Linked DNA regions of Thermococcus onnurineus NA1. The protein of the gene in region 2 binds, or shares a complex with, the protein of the main gene of each other region. Links are inferred from orthologs where the notes say so. Each region holds a gene or a part of one and is shown on either strand. Other genes may lie near its edges. The genes, in order: TON_RS01145 and TON_RS00570.

Region 1 (8,382 bases), 110 kb from region 2 along the record:
GATGACGTCGCTTATCCTTCCGCTCCTTCTGTCTGCCCTTATCCTCTTGACAAGTCTCTCTCCGTCCTCAACTGTTCCAATGAGAACACCGTTTAGATAGACACGCCAGAGCTCTAGACTCGGCCTCTTCTCCTCGATCGGAACGACGCCAAGCCTGTTAAGGTAATCCCTGACTTCCTCCTCAGGAATTCCGGTGGTTATCTGGGCCATCAAAGCCAGGTTCTTGACGAGACCACAGTTTGGACCTTCTGGCGTTTCCGTCGGACAGATCCTGCCCCAGTGGGTTCCGTGTAGATCACGGGCCTCGAAGTGGGGCTGATCCCTGCTGAGCGGAGAAGTGACACGCCTGAGGTGAGAAAGGGTTGACATGTAGTTGGTTCTGTCAAGAAGCTGGCTTACACCGGTTCTTCCACCAGGCCAGGCACCGGTCGCAAGGGCGTGCTCAATTCTCTCGCTGAGAACGTCTGGTCTTATCGAGTTTCTCACGAACCTCTGAATGTTCTCAAAGGTGTAGCGTTCGCCCTTCCTCTGGTAGGTCTTGGTCATCTGGTACTGCATGTCCTTAACAAGCTGGCCGAAGGCGACGCGGAAGAGGTCTCTCAGGAGGTCACCGGCGAGCTTGAGCCTCTTGTTGGCGTAGTGGTCTTTATCATCCTCGCCACGCAGGCCAAGGGAAAGCTCAAGGACCTTAAGGGCCATCATGCCGAGGTAGTATGCCTTGGCGCGCCTGTCTTTCTCCTCGACGCCCATGTGCGGCAGGAGGTTGTTGTCTATGATGTGCTCGGCTCTTCTAAGCCTGTACTCCTTCGGCTGGCCCGGCAAAGCAAGCTTACCAATGTAGTCCAGAGCCTCCTCCCTGCTCATTATGTCGCTGGCATCCTCGAGGTTGTCGAAGAGGACCTGCTGTATCCTCGGGTCGTCGCTTACCGCTTCAACTATCTCCTTGTCGCTCTCAAGACCGAGGGCGCGCATGACGTAGACGAACTTAACAGGTCTCGGAACGTTCGGGATGTTGACGTAGAGAATACCATCCTTTCTTCTCTCAACGGTGATTAGAGCCCTGTATCCGTGTCTGTAGGAGAAGCACTTTGCTATAATTCTGTTCTGCCTTTCGTCTCTCTCGACGAGGGTCTTGTTCGGGGCAAGGTCTTCGATAGAGACAATAACCCTCTCAGAGCCGTTGATGATAAAGTATCCTCCTGGATCCTTCGGGTCCTCGCCGAGCTTGATGAGCTCCTCGTCGCTCAGGCCGTAAAGCCTACAGGCCTTTGACTTGAGCATTATTGGGAGCTCGCCTATGCGAACCTCAACCGGCTCCTGTGCAATGCCGTTGACGACGGGAATGAGTTCGAGGTAAAGTGGAGCTGAGTAAGTCAGGTTCCTTATACGAGCGTCCATTGGGTAGAGCGGCTTCCTTTGCCCCTGAGCCTCCTGGAACTCAGGCTCGCCGAGGCGAATCTTTCCGAACTTGACCTCGAAGTCAGGAATGTCCGGCTTTATGCCGCCGAACTCGTTTATAACCTGCTGCATTCCGTAGTCTATGAATGCGTTGTAAGAGTCAAGGTGCTGTCTAACCAGTCCCTTCTCCTTCCAGTAAGCTTCCATAACGAGCCAAAGATCGTCGGGAGTAACATCTACAACGGTTGGCCCTCTCATGGTCTCACCTCAAGAATCAGTCCTCCACCACGAGGCGATAGTAGTAATAATAGCCCGCCGTTGGGCTTTTCCTTTTGATCTCGAGAACGTCTCCAGGCTTAGCACCGAGAGCGACAACAGCCGGGTCCGAGGCCTTAATCTGCGGAAGCTGAGAAATTTTAATTCTGTACTTCCTGAGGAGCTCCTCCTTCTCCTCCTCGCTGAGTATTCTGTGCTCGGGAACCAGCTCATGGGTGAATATATCAAATTCTTTTTTCGCCGCCACCGAGAATTGCCCCCTTAACATTTTTTAAGAATGATTACCACTACCTCCCACCTGCGGGTTTCGGTATATAAGCTTTTCGAGTAGTAACTGGCTTGTAGGAGTTTATATCGGTTACGAAAAGTTTAAGAACCGTTTTTCGCGCCGAAAAGCGACTTTAGTGTACTAGTATGTTCACCAATACTGGAAAAGACTTATAAAGGCTCTGCATAGGTTCGAGGTTCGAACTTCTGGAAAAACGACCAAATGGCTAGAATTTGTTGGAGATTCGACATTATTGGTGATAGAATATTGGCGCCATACTCGCTTTTTATGGGGTCAATTGCCATATTCAACCAAAACAAGATCAAAATTGGTCAGTTTTTGGTAAGAAACGGAGAACGTTTGAGGCTTTAAATTGGGAGTTAGTTCTTAAAAGGGAGTATTTGGGAGTACTTCTATTTCGTGCTTTAACGTGGGTAAACAAGCTTTATTCTTTTAGATTTGATCAAACTTCGCGCAGACGAATAAACTTTGCATAGCAAAGTTTAATCAAAAGATGCCCGTTATCATAAGAATGCCGAACATCAAGCGTGAACTCTTTTTGTGGCCCATTAGCAAAGGGTTTAACTCCAAAAGTAGCCCTTTAAGAAGTTTGCTTTTTATTCTGGCGTCCGAGGACGCCTTGAGGAGAGCAAACACTATGAAATGGCAATCCGATGAGTAAACCCGCTAAAAATCCAGTACCCTTAGAATAGTACGCCTTCTTTCGCCAGCGCTTGCGGGGGAAGCTTTTGGGGAAAGCTTCACCAAAAGTTTGTAGCTCTCTGTATTGTCGCATTTGGAAAAGTTTTGGTTTTTCTTCCTCTTGAGAACCCTGTTTTTAATTGAGAACAATAAACAAAATGCAGAGCTTATCAAAAAAGTTTGCTTTCTTTTGATGCCCTATGGGAGTCTTTTTAGGGTTAAACCCCTTTACAAGGAGCACCTAGATGAGTTCTCACCAAAACAATTGGTTTCAAGTAGAAAACCCTTCAAGAACCTGCACTTCAAGAAAGAGCTACAAACTTTGATCAAACTTTTGCTCGGCAAGCAAACTTTGCTTTGCAAAGTTTGATCAAAGAGTGCCCTTCTCATCAAAGATCAAAAAGCCAGTCGTGCACTGTTCAAGAAGCAAGTTTAAAGGGGTTTAACTTTTAAATCAAACCTTTCAAGCAGTTTCACATTTTTATCAGCGCCCCAAGGGCGCCTTCCCAGAGTGAAACACTCACCAAAGGAGCAAGTGAGTAAAAACCCATTTCAGAAATGCAACTTGTAGAAAAGGCACCTCCTTTTCCGCCAGCGCTTGCGCAAGCAAGGGCTGTTGTGGTGGGCCCGGGGGGCTTTGAACCCCCGACCACGCGGTTATGAGCCGCGCGCTCTGACCAGGCTGAGCTACGGGCCCACTGCTGGCGCCGCCGCCCGGATTCGAACCGGGGACCACTGGATTAACAGTCCAGCGCTCTACCGTCTAAGCTACGGCGGCACGACCCAATGTAGGGAATACAGGGTGGATTTATAAAGATTACGGTGGTCTCGTGATGACTACGATGGGCTTCTCCAGAGCCTATGTGGGATGAAGATTCATCTTCGAGACTTCGAGAAGAGTCTCGTGAAGGTTACGAAAACTTTATATTTCTCCCCTCGGTCTTTAGACCGTGCCCCGGTAGCCTAGCCTGGCGGGGCGGCGGACTTGTAATCCGCCGGTCGCGGGTTCAAATCCCGCCCGGGGCTCCATATTCTCAGCTCGTCTCATCAAGGCTCGCCTCGTAGACTGGCCACGTTATGTAGCCGTCCTGGATGTAGATCTCAATGATCTCGGCTCCCTTATATTTGATCTCCCTGACTAGGAGCTTCTTCCTGGCCTTTCCCCTAAGGATGTCCTCGTTGATGTCCTTGGGGAGCTCTTCCGTCACAGGGAGAAGGCCACCCCTAACGTATATTCCCTTAAGCGTTCCTCCTTTGAAGAGAAACCCCCTGATGGGAACCTCATACTCTTCTATAATCTCTCTGTATGAAACGAACCCGGACTTTCCCAATACTTCTGCCATTTGTTTCACCCATATGTAAGTAATTTATTACATATTTATTAAGCTTTCGGTGTAAATCTGAGTAAGAAGGATCTCAGATGGAATGCAAAAAATGGTGGGAAGGGACAAAAAGATCAAATATCGACTTCTCCCTTCTCCTTCAGCTCTCTGTACATGCGCCATGTTATTATTGGCCTCTTCGCCGCTAGGACATCATCCACGCGCTTGACCGCTGTATTGTGTGGTGCGCTCTTCACAAGCTCGGGGTTGCTGTAGGCCTCTTCGCTTATCCTCTTGAGGGCTTCAACGTAGGCGTCGAGCTCCTCCCTGCTCACAGTCTCGGTTGGCTCTATCATGAGGGCCTCGTGGACTATCAGCGGGAAGTAGATGGTCGGCGCGTGCAGGCCGAAGTCGAGAAGCCTCTTGGCAACATCAAGGGCTTTAACGCCAGTCTCCTTCTTCATGGGCTCGGCGCTGAAGACCACCTCGTGCTTTCTGAGCTCCTTGTGCGGCAGCTCGTAGCCGCGGGTTCCTTTGAGCTTCTGTGTGAGGTAGTTGGCGTTGAGAACCGCTATCTCGCTGGCTTCCTTCAGTCCGTCCCTCCCCATTATCTTGAGGTAGGTGAGAGCCCTTACCATGACTGCAAAGTTGCCGTAGAGCTCCTTAACTTTCCCTATGCTCTTGGGCACGTTGTAGTCGAGGTAGTACCTTCCGCTCTCCTCATCATAGCCAACGAGCGGAACCGGGAGGTAGTCCTTCAGGAAGTCCTTGACGCCAACCGGGCCGCTTCCTGGACCGCCGCCGCCGTGGGGCGTCGAGAACGTCTTGTGGAGGTTGAGGTGGACGATGTCAAAGCCCATGTCGCCGGGCCTTATCTTTCCGAGGACGGCGTTGAGGTTTGCTCCATCGTAATAGAGCAGGCCTCCAGCTTTGTGAACTATCTTGGCGATCTCAAGTATCTCATCCTCGAAGATGCCGAGCGTGTTGGGATTGGTGAGCATCAAACCTGCAGTCCTCTCGCTGACGGCGTTCTCGAGGGCCTCCAGATCAACGGTTCCGTTCTCGTTCGATGGGATCTCGATGACTTTGAAACCTGCCATGGCAGCTGAGGCGGGATTGGTTCCGTGCGCTGAGTCTGGAACTAGCATCTCAGTCCTCTGTGTTTCTCCACGGTCAAGATGGTAGGCGCGGATTATCATAACTCCGGTGAACTCGCCGTTGGCTCCGGCGGCAGGCTGTAGCGTGAAGCGATCCATTCCGGTGATTTCCTTAAGCCACCCTTCAAGCTCCCACATTATCTTAAGAGCACCCTGGATGGTTCTCTCGTCCTGGTATGGGTGGACGTAGGCAACACCCGGATGGCCGGCTATCTCCTCGTTTATCTTTGGGTTGTACTTCATAGTACATGAACCGAGTGGATATATGCCGCTGTCAACACCGTAGTTCATCCCGCTGAGCCTTGTATAGTGCTTGACGACTTCCGGTTCGCTGAGCTCTGGCAGGTTGAGCGGGCTCTTGCGCTTGAGCTTTTCCGGGACTCTGATCTCAACGTCCTCAATCGGCTTTGGAAGGGTATAGCCGACCCTACCTGAACGGGAAAGCTCGAAGATGAGCGGTTCATCCCACTTAGCCTGACGGAACATTCAGGCCACCTCCCTAAGGGCCTCGATGAGGGCATCGACCCACTCCTTCCTTGTTGTTTCAGTTGCCGCAAAGAGGGCGCTCTCGCCAAGCTCTGGGAAGTGTGGCTTGAGGTAGAAGCCGCCGTGGATGTTTCTCTCAAGGAGGACCTCGTGTATTTCTTCGTAAGATTTCTCGAAGCGGACGAGAACATCTTTGAAGTTCACGCCCTCAAAAGGAATCTCGGCGACCTCACTCAGGCGCTTCTTGAGATAGGCCGTGTTCTTGAGGATTACCTCGCCAAGTTCCCTCAATCCCCTTGGACCGAGGCTCGCGAGGTGTATCGCGGCTGCAACGGCAACCAAAGCTTCGTTTGAACAGATATTGGAGGTTGCCTTCGCCCTCCTTATGTGCTGCTCCCTCGTCTGGAGGGTCATCACGAAGGCACGCTTTCCGTCGGCATCTTTCGTCATTCCGATTATCCTTCCCGGCATCTGGCGGATGAGCTTTTTGTCGTCCCTGACAGCGAATATACCTGCTCTTGGGCCCCCGAAATTCATTGGGTTTCCAAAGTAAGCGGCCTCGCCGACGACTATGTCCGCACCGAGCTCTCCAGGAGCCTCAACTATGCCGAGTATCGTTGGATCAACGCCCACAACGAAGAGCGCCCCGGCATCGTGGGCTATCTCACCTATAGCTCGAATCTCCTCTTCAAGAATACCGAAGAAGTTGGGCATCTCGACGTAAACCCCGGCGGCTCCTTCTACTTTCTCCTTGAGCTCCTCGAGGTCGAGCTGGCCGCGCTCGTTCCAGTTCACGTACTCGATTTCAAGTCCCGGCCCGGCGGTGTAGGTATGAAGGACTTTCTTCTTCTCCGGGCTCATGTGCTCTGGAACCACGAACTTGTTCTTTCTGGTTACACGGGCACTCATTAATGCCGCTTCTGCCATGGCTGTTCCCCAGTCATACATGGAAGAGTTGACTATCGGAAGGCCAACGAGCTCCGCGATAAGGCTCTGGTATTCGAAGAGCGCTTGGAGCATGCCTTGGCTTATCTCGGGCTGGTATGGGGTGTACGCGGTGAGAAACTCGCTCCTCTCGATTAGGTATTTTACGTGAGCCGGAATGTAGTGGAAGTACGTTCCCGCTCCAAGGAAGCTGGGCATTTCGAGGACGGTCTTGTTCTTTGAGAGGACTTCGTTGAGCTCGAGAAAGACCTCGTACTCGCTCCTACCCTCGGGAAGGTTGAACTCCTTGACCATGCCCTTAGGCACGTCGGAGAAGAGGTCTTCAATTGAGTTGAATCCGATTTTCTTCAGCATTTCATCCTTATGTGCTGAGTTAGGCAGGTAGTGCTTTCCCATGCCTATCACCCTCTGAGCTTTACGATGGTCGTTGAAAATATGCCCAGCAGATTATATGCTTTGTGTTTCAGGTAAGATGGTTATAAGAATGCGAACAGCTTGGAGAGGCTTGCAGCCGGCTTAAAATTGGTAAAAGAGAAAAGACTTCATGAGAGGCCCACATCTTCGAAGAACTTCTCCATAAGACCTGCAACGAGCCTAATGTTGTACTGCATGCTCTCATAGACTGCCCACTGGACGTTGCTGTATTCTCTGCCATCAAGGGTCTCGAAGCCGCTCGGGGCGTTGATGTCGAAGTTGGCGTGGAGTTCTATGTTTCTGATGGCCCAGCCATCGACGTCGCTGTCGAACCAGTCGTTTTTGTCGACGTGGGTGTATATGTAAACAGTGTCTCCTGGAACGGTGACACTGGTGTCAACGAACAGGTTTGGATCTTGGGCGTACTTGGCAATGAGGTTCCAGTTCTTGTCATATATTTCGACGTAACCGAGAGTCCTACCATAAACATTCTGCATATCGATGTCCTTGAAGACGATAGTTATCGAGCTGGCGCCCTTGAATTCGAGTTTCAGAACGCTCCAGTCACCCTTCCTAAGCTCCTTCGTCCAGAAGTAGCTGCCAAGGTGTCCCCATTCGCTCCAGAGAATTATGTCCTGACCAGTTGAGTAGAGCATGTATCTCCAAGAGTTGTGTGCTGCCAAATCGGCATAGGCCCAAGCAACACCATTGGCAAGGCTCATGTGGCCGTTTTCGTTATCGGCTATGTAGATGTCCCCACCCCACATGAAGCGTGCCTTCTCGTCCGGGATCTGCCACCACTTTATGGGTGTAAGGTCGAGTGGGACGCGGTTGTTGAGAATATCATCGGCCACTGCTGGTGAAATCTCATTCTCAACGAAGTCGTGGGCGTTTTCAATATATTTGAACTGTTCGAGATCCTCGAAGAGGTGCGGGGTCTGATGAGCGATGAGCATACCCTGGTCCTCGATTATGTGGACCGCCCTACCGAGATAGTACATGGCCTCCTCGTACTTGCCCTGCTTCCAGAGCTGGACAGCAGTATCGTAAAGTCTCTGGGCCATGTCTGCCGCAGAGGTATCTGGGTCTCCGAGTAGATTAACTGTGAAGAGTTCAGCGTGATCCATCGGGTCGAGAAAGTGGTACTGGGACTGGATGGTGTAAACCTTCCCGTCAATCTCTATGCTTCCACCGGTCCAGTCCTCATCGTAGGCTCCGTAGAGGAGCTGATCCTTGTACTGCATCAGTATCTGGCCGAGCTCCGGGTTGTCCTGATAGACGGCTTCAATAGCCTTATAGGTCAGCTTCTGGTGGACGTTCATGGGGTTGTCAAGGGTTGGACCGTCCGTTGGCCAAGCACTGACGAGTCCACTTAGAACCAGAAAACCGAGAAATATTGCCAGCAGTTTTTTCA
Region 2 (8,534 bases):
GCGGAGCCAATAAGTATAACCCAGTATCCCAAAAGAAGGCCAAGCATAACGCCGATCGAACCGGAGAGAGGTATAAGATAAAGCCACGAAAGGAAAGAAATAACCGCACCAAGAAGTGCAACAATCGTCCCGTTTCTCACGTAGGCCGTCGAATTGAGGGCAACTATGCTCGGGTTGTAAGAAATGTAAACTTCCATCGCCATCAGGGCAATGTAAAAAGCCGGACCAACATCAAAGCTGAAAAAGAAGGACAGAACCTCCCTACCAAGGAGCATGAGAACAAATATTGCCGCACCAGTTACTAGAATTAAAAGCCTTGTTGTCTTCTCAGCTAAAAACTTGATGTACTCATTCTCATTCTTTCCATACTTATAGGAAAAGAGAGGCATTATAGCAGACTGAAGCACCTGGGGAAGATAAGTGAGCAGGAATGCAGCCGAGAGAACCGCAGAGACTTTTCCTGCTACTTCAGCCCCTGCGAGGTATTCGCTCATGAAGTAAGGTCCCTGAATGAGAAACACACCCGAAAGCGTGCCGAGAAATGCAAAGGATGAGTAGGATAGGAGAAGCTTAAGTTCACGCTTTCTGGGCCTTCCTATGAGGTTAAATTTCACCAAGTAGACAAGGGCAAAAGCAGAGATGAACCCAAGAAAGAGCAAGTAGGGAGCAAAGACATCATGCACCAAAAAGCCTGTCAGGAAGCCCAAAAAGGCGAGTGTTATTAAATAGGCGTAGTGCTCACCGCGGTGGATGCCATAGAGGAAGTTCCTTATAGTAAGCTGTATCCCTCTAAAGACCGCCAAAAGGGAGAGGTAAACGTTAAACGGAAGCAACAGAAGACCAGCCAACGGGAGGAGAAAAGAGGGAAGCGTGATTGAACGAACGGCCTCCTCCCTGTTACTTCCAAGGAACTCCGATGCATACTTCCCGAGGGCAACCGCAAAGAAGCTCAGGGGAATCGCCAGAAAAAAGGCCTGCGAAATCAGGGAGTTTGCCCGACCGAGCTCTTCAACACCAAACCTCCTGGAGACGATTACATTGTAAAGAAATCTGCTGATTCCCGTCAGTCCCAGGGCAATTATCGATGCCAGTGAATGTCTCAGGAGAACGCGGCGCTCGTAGCTCATGGATAAAAGATAGGAGTGAAGAATTTAACCTTTACTGAAGCCTAGGTAAAAGCCAGCTATGAATGCACCGGTTCCAGGCAGAATCCCAAGGACTTTCTGGCCAAGGGACGCTATCTGGGCCGTTAGGTCCCCAGTGAGGTTGAAGAGTTTGTCGGTGTTTATTGTTATCACTCCCTTCTGCTGAAGCCAGAAGAGGCTGAGCAGGTAGGCGCCTATTAAGGCCATCGCCAACTTCATGACTTTTTTGACAGCAAATCCTGTCAGAAATCCTGCTATTCCACCGACACCCATATCCCCAATCATGGCATTTAGGTTCAAATCCATTCACACCACCACTGACACCTACATCAATAGAAGATAAAACGTTTTTGCCCAAAACGTTTAAATTAAACGACTTCAAAATATTTGTAGATCATAAAAGTTTTCATAAAAGTTTGGGAGTGGGAGCATGACGAGCCCCATGGAGAGACTCAAAAATAAGATTACCAAAGAGGTTCTGTGGCTCTACATCCTCCGCCTGCTCAGAGAGAGGCCAATGTACGCCTACGAGCTGAAGGAAAGGATAAAAGAGGCGTTTAATTTCGAACCAGCAACCGTTAGCTCATACGTTGTCCTCTACAAGCTGGAGAAGGACGGCTACGTAACAGCGGAATGGCAAGAGAGCGAAACCGGGAAGCCCTCAAGGAAGTACTACAGGCTCACGCCTGAGGGGGAGAAGCTCCTTAAAGAGGGGATAGCTTTTCTCGAGCAGATGCTCTTGAAACTCAAGGAATAAATGCTTTTCTCAAAATTTCTCAAATCTCCCTGGCATCTAGTGCCAATGAAATATCGAAGAAAAGCTCCAAATGGAGAAATACAAGAGGGCTAAAGCCCTCAGCGTCCCATTCCACCGCGCGGCTCCCTAGCCTTCGGGCGAAGGCCCTTGTAGCCGCACTTCCTGCACTTCTTTGCCTTCCACGGGTTAGTGGCACCGCAGCGCATGCAGATGTACTTCCTAAATATCCTGGCCTCAGCCTCCGGGAATCTCGCCATCGTAATCACCCCATGATCTTGAATCCAACACACCTATTCCTTCTCACTTTTAAAGCTTTGGTGCGGGGGACGGGATTCGAACCCGCGCAGCCCTACGGCAGCGGATCTTAAGTCCGCCCCCTTTGGCCAGGCTCGGGCACCCCCGCGCGAGGGAGAGTAAATTGGGGAAATTAAAAAGCTTTGCCCTCAGGTTCTGACTATGCGCATCTCGAAGTCCTCAACCGGAACCTTGAAGTCCTCCCTGCTCTCTATCTCCTTCCTGTTGTAGAGTATCTCCCTAGCGAGGATCCAGTAGATGAGCGCGAGAGCCTTCCTACCCTTGTTGTTGGTTGGAATGGCAACATCGACATAGCTAAGGAAGTTCTCGGTGTCGACGAGAGCAACTATCGGAACGCCTATCTCAATGGCCTCCTTCATGGCCTGGTGGTCTGCCCTCGGGTCAGTGACTATGAGAACGTCTGGCTCGAAGAAGTTCTTGACCTGGGGGTTGGTCATGGTTCCCGGAAGGAAACGGCCCGGTATGGCTCTGGCGCCGGTAACCTCGCCGAACTTCTTGACTGGCTTCTGGCCGTAGAGCCTGACGCTCACAGCGAGGATACTCTCCGGATCAAACTTGGCGAGGAACTTGCCGGCAATCCTAAGCCTCTCGTCAGTCTTCCTGACGTCGAGGACATAGAGGCCGTCCTGCCTAACGCGGTAGATGAACTTTTTCATGTCCTGGGTCTTCTGCTGGGTTCCGATGTGGACACCGGCAGCAAGGTACTGGTCGAGTGGAACGAGGTATTCCTCCATTCTTCACACCTCCTTCATCCTTCAAAGGTTATTATCCTACCTCTTTCGCCCAAATCTTCGGCGATTCTTATCAGCTCGTTCAGCTTGGCGATGGAATCCTTCCTCAGGACCATCGCCGGGCATCTCAAACCCACCGCAAGGTGGGCCAGTGCCTCGTCGGAGGACTCGTAGAGAGCCTCCGCGAGGATTGGAGTAATTCTCTCCGACTTCGCGTCGTTCACAAGGTTGTATAAGTCGGTGAGCGTGCCCAGATTGATAGGCTTTATGGACAACGCATTATAGTAGCGCCTGTCGAGTATGTCCTTCTCGCGGAAGAGGTGCTCGCCGTCCACGAACACCTCGTGAGTGCCAGCTATTAGCTCGAGGAACAGCTCTTCGTCGCCGATAGGCTTTATGTAAGCTATGTTATTGTCCTCGACGATTGAGAGCACTTCTTCGGTCTCCATTGGCCTCTTCTGGACGAGACCGAGCGCCACCTCAAGGCCAAGCTCATCACCAGCTTTTTCAGTGGCTTTTGACAGAGCCTCAACAGTGCTGCCCTCGGCGTTCTCAAGCACTTTTGTAGCCGCATCGACCACGTCGGTTATCTCCATGAGGTCACGGACCATAACGTAGTAGTCGAAGTCCTCACCGTTGGCTATCTCGAGGATTGGAACGGGCAGTTCAGTGGTGAAAGTTCCACCGATGTAGCTGTAGAGGGGCATCCTCTTGACACTCGCCGCAGCTTTGGCAACTGCTATCGAGACGGCCAGAGCTGTGTTGGCACCAATGTGGCTGAAGTCCTCGGTGCCGTCTATCTCCCACAGGTAGCTGTCTATGAGCTCCTGTTCGCTCGCGTCGAAGCCTATCAGCTCGGGCCCTATTATCTCGTCGACCTCGCTGACAGCCCGATGGGCCTCAGCTATATAGAGGCTCGGGTTCTCGTCTATCGGAGCCGCGAAGCGGCCGAAGCCCGAGCTTGTAATAACGTCTACCTCAACGGAGTACTTCCCGCCCTTGAGCACCGCGACCCTGCCGATTACGTTCTCTATCACCGTCATCTCTCATCAGCTCGGCCTTATTACGGTGAGCGGTATTATGCCCTTCTCGAACTCGAGCAACGCGGCATCGAGCGGCGTGATTCCTTCCGGAACGTCTATGAGTATGGGCGCACCCATCGCTATCTGGAGGGCCCTCGCCCCCACAATCCTCGCCCTTTCAAACCTCGTGTACTTAAACATTCCAACCACCCGTGCAAATTTTGGTGGGGCCGCCGGGATTTGAACCCGGGTCTCCGGCACCCCAAGCCGGGAGGATAGACCAAGCTACCCCACGGCCCCCCAGAAATGCGGTTTTTCAGTACACCTTGTAAACCATTACCTGGTCGATGAGCTCGACGTGGCTCAGCAGGGTTCTCCTGCAGCAGTACCTCTCGACCCCGAGGTCATCTAGGACCTTCTCGGGATCCTCGCCCTTCTCAACGCGGGCCTTAAACTCATAGTATTTGTCGCCTATTACCTTTCCACACGTGAAGCACCTGACGGGAACTATCACCCGTATCACCTTCTCAAATGAATATTAAAGGGGTCAGCGGTAGGACTTCTGCCTCTTGGCCCTCGGACCCTTAGTGGAGCGGTTGGGCTTGTGCGGCTCGGTTCTTCTGCTGTCTCCGACGAGCATTGTCCTGTCGTACTTCATAAACTTTTCCTTGAGGTTCATGTCGTTTGTCCACTCCACGAGAGCCCTGGCGATGGCAACGCGGGCAGCCTCTGCCTGACCCATGAAGCCGCCGCCCTCGACCTTGACGTCGATGTCAACCTTGCTGACGATCTCCTCGCCGGCAAGGACGAGAGGCTCCATGATTGTGAAGCGCGCAATTTCTGGCTCGATTATCTCAACCGGCTTGTGGTTGATCCTGACGCGACCCTTTCCTTCCCTAATGGTGGCCCTCGCAACGGCCGTCTTCCTCTTTCCAGCAGTCTGGATGACCCTCATCTTCTCTCACCTCAGAACTTTCCACCGAGGAACTTGGCGACCTCGCCAACGGTAACGTACTTGGGTGTGGCAAGTTTCGACATATGGGCCTCGCTTATAGTCTCAAGCTCCCTGCCCTCGAACTCCTTCGGAATTCCAACGTAGACCTTAAGCCTCTTGAAGGCCTTCCTTCCGCGGTCGGTCTTCCATGGAAGCATGCCCCTGACGGTTCTCCTGACTATCTCGTCGCTCCTCTTGGGATAGAACGGACCCTTCCTTGGGTTGGTCCTGGTTCTCAGCTCGGTTCTCTGCTTGTACTTGGCGAAGATGTCCTCTCTGTTGCCGGTGATGATGGCCTTCTCGGCGTTAACTATGACCACTTCCTCGCCCTCAAGGAGCATCTTGGCAACCTTCGAGGCGAGCCTTCCAAGTATGAGTCCTTCAGCGTTAATAATCCTCATGGCCCATCACTCCATTATGATTACTCCACTTCCCTTCGGGTTTCTCTCAATGAGCTCCTCAATCGTGATGGCCTCTCCACCGGCCTCGGTTATCTTCTTCTTAGCAGTCTCGCTGAACTTCCACGCCGCAACGACGACCTTGTGCTCGAGCTTTCCGGCTCCAAGAACGCTTCCCGGGACGATGACAGTGTCGCCTTCCTTGGTGTAGCGGTTGATCTTGCTGACGTTCACTTCAGCCCTCTGCCTCCTAGGCCTCTCAAGACGCCAGGCAATGTCCTTCCATATCTTAACTCCTTCCTCGTTCGACTTCTTTCTGAGGTAGCGGATGAGCCTCCTCAGGTTAATGTCGGTTGGACCGGTTCTCTTCATGAGCATTCCTCCTTCACAATTCTCGCACCGAGGGACGGGGTGAGCGTGAATTATGGTGCGGGGGCGGGGATTTGAACCCCGGAACCCCTACGGGACGGGACCCTGAATCCCGCGCCTTTGACCAGGCTCGGCTACCCCCGCGTCAGTCCGCTAATTTATGGAGTTCGCTTATAAATCTATCGCTCTTCCTCATGAGGATTTTGAGGGCTATGGTGACGATTTCCTCAACGGGGAGCTCTCCATTGCTTTCCACAGTAAAGACGAACGTATTGGGCACTACCTCTTCCCTAATCTTATCGCCCTCGTACGGCTCAAACTTCCTCGGAAGGTAGAAAGCCTTCGTGGTAGTTATGACGAGCTCCTCGTCGGTCTCCTCAACGGGCAGACCGCGTTTCTCAGCCAAAGCCTTGAGCTCCTCCCAGTCTGGAACATCTTTGCTCACGTGGATCTTCGTGAGGTACTTGTAGTAGACGAAGCCCGGCTGCCACTTGGCGTGGTCCTTTCCGCGACCGAGCTTGGCATAAGCGTTCAGCGTGAGATTCTGGCCTTCGGCCAGCTTGACTATCGGTATGTTCGGGTTAGCCGGCTTAACTCCCTCGTCGTCGCTCTTGAGGTCACCAGAGTAGACCATACCCGGCCCCTCTGCCTCGAGAGAGAGGGTAACGGTGTAATCGTCAAGCTCGAGGGCATCGAGGGAAAACCTCTCCACCGGAGTGGTGAGCGGAATCATGGCCAGCCTGTGGGCAATTATCTCGTCAAACAGGGCGGAATCGTTCTCGAAGAACTCAACCTCGTCAACCGCAAAGGTCGGAACCTCGGCTAAGATGGTTCTCCTGAGGGCGTTGGCGAATGGAATATCAATTCCCTCAACGATGAACTTAATCGAGTCCTCCCTTTTCTCAAGAATGCGAAACTTTGGCTCCATTTGCACCACCAAAAAAGAAGTTGTAGGGTCAGACACGCCTACCCCTTCTTCCGCCCTTCGGCCTAGTGCCATCGTGCGGAATCGGGGTGACGTCCTCAACCCTTCCTATCCTCAGGCCGGCCCTAGCGAGGGCCCTGATGGCTGCCTGGGCACCCGGACCGGGGGTCTTGCTCTTGCTTCCTCCCGGAGCGCGGACCTTGATGTGAACACCGACGAAGCCCTTCTCCATGGCCTCCTCGGCGGCCCTCTTGGCGGCAATCATAGCCGCGTAGGGCGAGGGCTCGTCCCTGTCAGCCTTAACGACCATACCGCCGCTCCACCTGGAGACGGTCTCGGCCCCGGTGAGGTCGGTAATGTGGATGATGGTGTTGTTATAGGAGGAGTAGATGTGGGCAACGCCCCACTTCTCCTTCTTCTTAAGGTTAACAACCTGCTGTTCCTCGCTCATGAGGCCTCACCTTGCTTAGCCTGTTCGATAACCATTCTCTCGGGGTGGCTCTCCTTCGCGAAAGGAGAGGTCTTGGAGTAGGTTATGGTGTCTTCCTCCTCCTTAAGGACGAGATAACCCGGAGAGCGGATTATCTGGCCGTTGACCTCGATGTGGCCGTGGACTATGAGCTGCCTGGCCTGCCTGATGGTCCTGGCGAGTCCCTTCTTGAAGACAATGGTCTGAAGGCGCCTGTCGAGGACATCCTCAACGGTAAGGGAGAGAACGTCATCCAGGACGGCATCGGCCGGAAGAAGGCCGAGCCTGTTGAGCCTCTGGAGGAGCTGGGCCCTCTCGATCTCAGCCTGCTTGCCCCTCGCCGCAAGGAGGCGCCTGGCTCTACGCCTGAACTCCTTGAGCTGGGTCTCGTGGCGCCAGAGCTCCTTCTTGTTCTTGAGGGCGTACTTCTTCATGAGCACACGCTCTCTGTCAAGCCTCTCCTTAATCCACGGGTGAGAGGGAGTCTCGTACTTCTTCCTCTGCCTCTTAGGGTCTCCCATTTACACCACCTCACTTCTTTCTCCTTCTCACGCCGACAGTGGTACCGTGCCTGAAGTTCGACCTAGTTCTCTGTCCCCTGAGCGGCAGTCCGAGCTCGTGCCTTATGCCGCGGTAAGCCCTGATTCTCCTGAGCCTGTTGATGTCCTCACGCCAGGCCATGACGAGCTTGGCGGTGATAAGGTGCATGTCCTTACCGGTCTCATAGTCCTTTGGCCTGTTGACTGCCCAAGTCGGGATTCCATGGGCGACCGGATCCTCGAGGATCTCCTCAATCTTCTTGACCTGCTCGTCGGTCAGGTAACCGGTCTTCATGTACGGGTCAATCCCTGCAACCCTGAGCACCATGGTAGCGAAGTTTATCCCTATGCCCTTGATGCCCGTAAGGGCCCATCTCAGCTGCTTATTTCCGTCCAAATCAACTCCCGCTACACGGACGATGTGTCTGAAGTTGTCCGTCATTACGAATACACCTCCATATCAATCCTTCAGAGAGGATTTTGGCGCCGGGACGGGGATTTGAACCCCGGTGTCCATACGGACACGGGCTCTCAAGGCCCGCGCCATCCCAGGCTAGGCGATCCCGGCATACACGCGGTAACCGCTCCCCTTTGCCAGCTCTCTCACTTCGGTGAAGTGCTCCTCCATTAAACCCTTAATATATTTTGCCCCCTGCTTTGTCTTGATAACAAGTTGCAGGAGGCCTCCATCGTTGAGATGCCGGGGAGCATTTATAACTATTTCCCTCAGGATTTCCTTTCCCGCGTGCACCGGGGGGTTAGTGATGATTGTGTCGAACTTTTCGCCCCTGACGGGCTCATAGAGGCTTCCCCACCTAACCTCGGCGTTTCTAACGTTGTTGATTTTTAAATTTTTCCTCGCTATGCTTA

The links.
Region 1: TON_RS00570 (region 2) and TON_RS01145 share a complex: the UniProt entries of both Methanocaldococcus jannaschii proteins name them as parts of the RNA polymerase complex. The link is inferred for Thermococcus onnurineus NA1 from one-to-one orthologs.

Annotation. Positions count from the first base shown.
Region 1 is NC_011529.1:187,872-196,253, reverse strand. Bases 298-2,966 are described here. They hold TON_RS01145 (DNA-directed RNA polymerase subunit H), read right to left. Parts: upstream 1,922-2,966; coding sequence 1,673-1,921; downstream 298-1,672. Other genes in these bases: TON_RS01150 (DNA-directed RNA polymerase subunit B), read right to left, coding at 298-1,656. Also shown: more of TON_RS01150, read right to left, coding at 1-297; TON_RS01120 (hypothetical protein), read right to left, coding at 3,679-3,987; aminomethyl-transferring glycine dehydrogenase subunit GcvPB, read right to left, coding at 4,101-5,609; aminomethyl-transferring glycine dehydrogenase subunit GcvPA, read right to left, coding at 5,610-6,950; TON_RS01105 (phospholipase C/P1 nuclease family protein), read right to left, coding at 7,097-8,382. UniProt on the Methanocaldococcus jannaschii protein: DNA-dependent RNA polymerase (RNAP) catalyzes the transcription of DNA into RNA using the four ribonucleoside triphosphates as substrates.
Region 2 is NC_011529.1:82,793-91,326, reverse strand. What follows is about bases 2,585-5,405. They hold TON_RS00570 (DNA-directed RNA polymerase subunit K), read right to left. Parts: upstream 4,172-5,405; coding sequence 3,998-4,171; downstream 2,585-3,997. Other genes in these bases: TON_RS00545 (50S ribosomal protein L18e), read right to left, coding at 5,372-5,405; rplM (50S ribosomal protein L13), read right to left, coding at 4,937-5,365; TON_RS00555 (30S ribosomal protein S9), read right to left, coding at 4,518-4,925; TON_RS00560 (DNA-directed RNA polymerase subunit N), read right to left, coding at 4,287-4,484; TON_RS00575 (hypothetical protein), read right to left, coding at 2,966-3,991. Also shown: TON_RS00605 (lipopolysaccharide biosynthesis protein), read right to left, coding at 1-1,127; TON_RS00600 (FUN14 domain-containing protein), read right to left, coding at 1,152-1,451; TON_RS00595 (PadR family transcriptional regulator), read left to right, coding at 1,576-1,902; TON_RS00590 (50S ribosomal protein L40e), read right to left, coding at 2,001-2,159; more of rpsB, read right to left, coding at 2,346-2,584; more of TON_RS00545, read right to left, coding at 5,406-5,734; TON_RS00535 (DNA-directed RNA polymerase subunit D), read right to left, coding at 5,877-6,659; TON_RS00530 (30S ribosomal protein S11), read right to left, coding at 6,688-7,107; TON_RS00525 (30S ribosomal protein S4), read right to left, coding at 7,104-7,646; TON_RS00520 (30S ribosomal protein S13), read right to left, coding at 7,657-8,106; TON_RS10225 (class I SAM-dependent methyltransferase), read right to left, coding at 8,218-8,534. UniProt on the Methanocaldococcus jannaschii protein: DNA-dependent RNA polymerase (RNAP) catalyzes the transcription of DNA into RNA using the four ribonucleoside triphosphates as substrates.